DNA from 2 places in the Pseudomonas sp. G3-39 genome. Region 1 is predicted to be linked to the other one. Evidence: riboswitches for the same ligand, from Rfam matches in the RefSeq annotation. Region 1 holds a riboswitch; the other holds the start of a gene.
The links. Region 1 has a riboswitch for cobalamin ahead of cobO (cob(I)yrinic acid a,c-diamide adenosyltransferase). Riboswitches for the same ligand answer to the same signal wherever they lie in the genome.
Positions count from the first base shown of each region.

Region 2: it holds a riboswitch for cobalamin, as region 1 does, so the genes downstream of both, ACOYXG_RS14465 (CbtB domain-containing protein) here and cobO (cob(I)yrinic acid a,c-diamide adenosyltransferase) in region 1, are expected to answer to the same signal.

Region 1 covers NZ_CP186497.1:1,735,421-1,737,808, reverse strand. Annotated here, with positions in the region: gene ACOYXG_RS07870 (cobyrinate a,c-diamide synthase) at 1-660, opposite strand, end outside; gene cobO (cob(I)yrinic acid a,c-diamide adenosyltransferase) at 657-1,268, opposite strand; cobalamin riboswitch at 1,350-1,579, opposite strand; gene ACOYXG_RS07860 (hypothetical protein) at 1,744-2,328, shown strand.
Region 2 covers NZ_CP186497.1:3,268,997-3,271,384, reverse strand. Annotated here, with positions in the region: gene ACOYXG_RS14475 (cobalamin biosynthesis protein) at 1-124, opposite strand, end outside; gene ACOYXG_RS14470 (CbtA family protein) at 121-819, opposite strand; gene ACOYXG_RS14465 (CbtB domain-containing protein) at 831-1,028, opposite strand; cobalamin riboswitch at 1,152-1,373, opposite strand.

The sequences.
Region 1 (2,388 bases):
CGGTGGCAGCGCTACCTCGCAACTGCTGGCCAGTGCTTCAGCCGCCGCGTCGAGACGCAGATCCAGATCATTCAGTTCACTGGCCTGCACCAGACCGAGATGGCGGCTCGGCAACTCGATCCCGGTCTCGCGGGACAATGCGCCGTACCAGCGCAAACCTTCGGTGAGGCTGCCTTCGAGCAATTGCGCATGACGCAAGGTGCCGACACGGTTGGCCAGCACGCCGGCAAACGGCAGGTCCGGCTGGTAACGCGCCAGCCCCAACGCCAATGCGCCGAAGGTCTGGGCCATGGCGGTGCCGTCGATCACGCCGAGCACCGGCACACCGAAATGCCGCGCCAGATCGGCGCTGGACGGCGTGCCGTCGAACAGGCCCATCACGCCTTCGATCAGGATCAGATCGGCTTCGGCGGCGGCTTCCCACAACAGGCGGCGGCTTTCCTGCTCGCCGACCATCCACATGTCCAGTTGATACACCGGCGCACCGCTGGCGCGCTCGAGAATCATCGGGTCGAGGAAATCCGGGCCGCACTTGAACACGCGCACCTTGCGCCCCCGGTTGCGATGCAAGCGAGCGAGCGCGGCAGTGACGGTGGTCTTGCCCTGACCGGAGGCCGGCGCGGCGATCAGTACCGCCGGGCAGTGACGTGGTTGATTCAAAGTTCGACGCCTTTCTGCGCTTTGATGCCGGCCTGGAAGGCGTGTTTGAGCATGCCCATTTCGGTGACGGTATCGCCCATCTCGATCATTTCCGGCTTGGCCGCGCGACCGGTGACGATCACGTGTTGCATCGGCGGACGCGCCTGCAAGTCACTGAGCACTCGATCCAGATCGAGGTAGCCGTGCTTGAGGGCGATGTTCAGTTCGTCCAGCACCACCAGGCCGATCGACGGATCACGCAGCAGCTCGCGGGACACTTCCCACGCGGCTTCGGCGGCGGCGATGTCACGCTGGCGATCCTGGGTTTCCCAGGTGAAACCCTCGCCCATCACGTGAAAGCGCACTTGCTCGGGGAAACGGCGGAAGAACAGTTCTTCGCCTGTGCTGTTGCGGCCCTTAATGAACTGCACCACGCCGCACTGCATGCCGTGGCCCATGGCGCGGGCGAGCATGCCGAACGCCGAGCTGCTTTTGCCTTTGCCATTGCCGGTGAGCACCAGCACCAGACCGCATTCGTCAGGCGAATTGGCGATGCGTTCGTCGATCACGGCTTTTTTGCGCTGCATACGCGCCAGATGGCGTTCGTCGCGCTCGGGGGAATCGGTCATGGGGGAGCTCTCCGTTGAGGCTGGATAACGGCGGGCAGGCACAAGAATAGACGGCAAAAAGCCTGGCATCGCCCACCGTGATGCCGCTGGATGGATCAGGCCGGTCTCCGGGCTCACGAGCGGCGAATCGCCTGACTGCGCGCCTTCCCGCGTCGTCGACACAGTGGCTCAATGCACAGTTTTCACTCATTTACCGTTGCGGGGGCAGCGCCGGGATCGTGATCGTGCTTCGCCTGAAGACAACCCTCACCGGCTTCCCTGTTTCACTCTGTCGACACGCGTCACAGAGCACCTGAAACAAGCCGCGAAGGTTAGAGGGTTGGGGGTGGAGCGTCAATTAAAGAGGGGGCCGTCGGGCGAATAACTGCCGTCGATCAATTATCTGACGCCAATCTTGTGCCACACTGAGACAAGTGATATCAAAGAGCCATGCTTTTGTTTGAAAAAGCACACCACAACAATAAGGATGATGACGATGCAAGGCATGATCATCAGCAACCCGCGCCTGGAATTCCTGCGCCCGATGCTTGAACGCTGGTTTGACTGTATCGACCGCTACAACGCCATTCGCGGCGACAACGACACCCCTTACTGGCATGACGAGAAAGCCAATCTCGGCTTGCTCTCCGCGGCAGCCTGGATGGCCGAGCTGGTGACCCTTTGTGATACCTCGACCCGAAAGCAGAACGAGGATGGCGAGCGCAATGCCCGCGCCGATCTGTTCATCGCCGGCGCCGAAGACCGCGCCTACCTTCAGGCGACCCAGCGCTGGCCACGGGTCAACAACCTTAATCTGACCCAGGCCCTGCTGGACATCACCAGCGACGCCAAACGCATCAGTTTTGCCAGCGACCTCAAGCTCGGTTGCCTGTTCGTCGCCCCGCAAAAAGCCCAACACAGCGCCAGCCCCGAAGAGTTGCAGGACATGGTCGACGACCTGCAAAAGGAACACTGCTGCGCCGTGGCCTGGTATTTCCCCTACGCCTACCGCAAGTTGCGCAGCGAAGCGGGTAACTATCACCCAGGCATCGCCGTGCTGTTCAAAGAGGCCCGTGGTTGAGCGGTTGAACCATCGGGTGCGCGCACTCCTCTATGATTAGGCATGCATTCATAGGGAAGA
Region 2 (2,388 bases), 1.5 Mb from region 1:
CTTCAAGTTCTATACGATGCGCCTGTAACGCCTGATCGAGTAACGCGCGCAGCGTGCTGACCGGGCAGCCGCGCTGGCAGCCCAGGCCGACCACAAAGGTCGGCGCTGCGCGGTCATCGGTCATGCGTGGTATTGACCATCGCTTTTGCGGCGGAACAACCAGGCGCTGATCAGGCCCAAGGCCAGCCAGAACGCCACGTTGGTCAACTGCGAAGCGATTTTGAACTGAGTTTCCAGCGCCTCCGGGGCGAGCATCGAATGCACTTCCGGTTGCGGCGCGCCGATCACGTGCGGCACGGCGAGGATCGCCACGCCGAGCAGCTTCATCAACCAGTGGCGGCTGAACACAATCAACGCCAGGCCAACAGCGGTGGAAGCGGCGGTGCCGATCCACCAGGTTTGCCGCGACGCCAGATCGGCTGCAGCGGTGCCCGGCAGTTCAGGCGGCAGGCCCAGGGTCGGTGCGAGCACGAAGGTCGCGTAACCGGCCAGGCCCCAGAGCAGGCCTTGCGAGGTTTTGGTCGGTGCACGCAGGGTGTACAGGCCAGCGAGCATCAGGGCGAAACCGACCGCCACCACCAGATTGCCGCCGGTGGTCGAGACCACGCGTTGCCAGCCGTCTTCCGGCTCCCAGGCTTCGGCGTCATGGGTGTGTGCGGCCGTGCCGGCGGCGTGTTCGTGAACGGCCACCGGTTCGGACTTCTCGAAGGTTTCGGCCTGCAGAATCAGCGGCGAGACCCAGAAGCTTTGCAGCAACGTCAGCAGCAGGGCGGCCAGCAGGCCGGTGAAGCCTGCGGTTTGCGCGATACGCTTGATCATGTCGGCAGGTCTCAGTGGCACGGGAACGCGGCGCTGTGGCGGGTATCGTGAGCGGCGTTGTGCACCGCTTCGATGTGCGAGAAACCGGCGAAGTACACAAGGCTGGCACCCAGAATCGACGCGAAGATCGCGGCGGTCAGGCGTTGGCTCAAGGTGGCGGTGCTGGAGATTTTGTCGGTGTTGCTGCCGGTGCTGCTGATGATCGACATGGCGCTTCCCTCTGGAGTGTCAGCGGGTGATATAGAGCGCATGAAAACCCCTGCGAGTCGGGCACGCAAAGGTTCGAACAGCGCCCGCCCACCGCGGGTTTGTTATGTTCAGCGACGCAAACTGCGCACTGTGTGTTGCGGGCCGGTCTCCGGGCTCACGAGGGGTTGGCGTCTGGCCGACCTGCAAGCGTCACCTTCCCATGCCGCGTTGGCACAGTGGATCTGACGCTTCGCTCGCTTACCGTTGCGGGGGCAGCACCGGACTGACATGGCTTTGAGTAAAGCACATGATTCACCGGTTTCCCGTTTCACCCTGTGAAGGGCACCCGTAACAAGTTGTGTAGGAGAGCATGGGTTGGGGATTTGAGTCAATTGAATGGGTATGGGGGTATATCCGTTGCTGCGGTAACGGCTTCCTATGGTTCCGCCCTTACGGCGGGTCACTTTTGGCAAACGCCCCAAAAGTAACCAAAAGGTCTGTGCCCTGACGTTCGGCCCTCGCCTAGGCTCGGGTTCCTTCGCTGCGGGATTCATCCGGGGGGCAGCGCCTACGGTTTGCTTCGCTGCACCTCCTCTCGCTGTGTTTGGCTGCGCCAAACGGTCGCTGCGCTCCCCCCCCCCGGATAAACCCCTCCACTCAGCCTGCCGACGGGCCCTCAGATCAAAAGCTTTACTCGAGCTAACGCTCATCGTGTTGAGTGGGGCGGCTTCGCCGCATGGGGTGCACGCTTTCAGCCTGCTGGCGATGGCGGCCTGACAGCCGACCAATTTCTAACTGATCACACCCGATCCCACTGTGGGAGCTGGCTTGCCAGTGATGGCGGCCTGACAGCCGACCAATTTCCAACTGAACACACCCATTCCAACTGTGGGAGCGAGCTTGCTCGCGAAGGCGGCCTGACAGCCGACCAAATCCCAAACTGAATACACCCAATCCCCTGTAGGAACTGCCGAAGGCTGTGATCTTTTGATCTGCTTTGGCTTTGCTTTGGCTCTAGCTCTTGATTTGGCTTTTGATCTTCAGCCCCTTCGGCAGGCCGAGCGTAGGTGTTCATCCGGGGGTTAGGCGCGCAGCGCCATGCGGCGAAGCCGCATCTATCGAGAGGAGGTGCAGCGAAGCAAACCGGAGGCTATGCCCCCGGATGGACACCGTAGCGAGGGAACACTGAGCCTAAGCGAAGTGCCGTACGCCGGGGCAAAGCCTTTTGGGTTACCTTTTCGGCGTTTGGAAAAGGTGACTCGCTGTAAGAGCGAAACCGCCAGCGGCGACACCCGCAGCAACGGATATGCCCCCAATCCAAAAAAACCAAACCCCTTAACCCGAAGTCTGGCAAAAGTGACCCGCCGCAACGGCGAAACC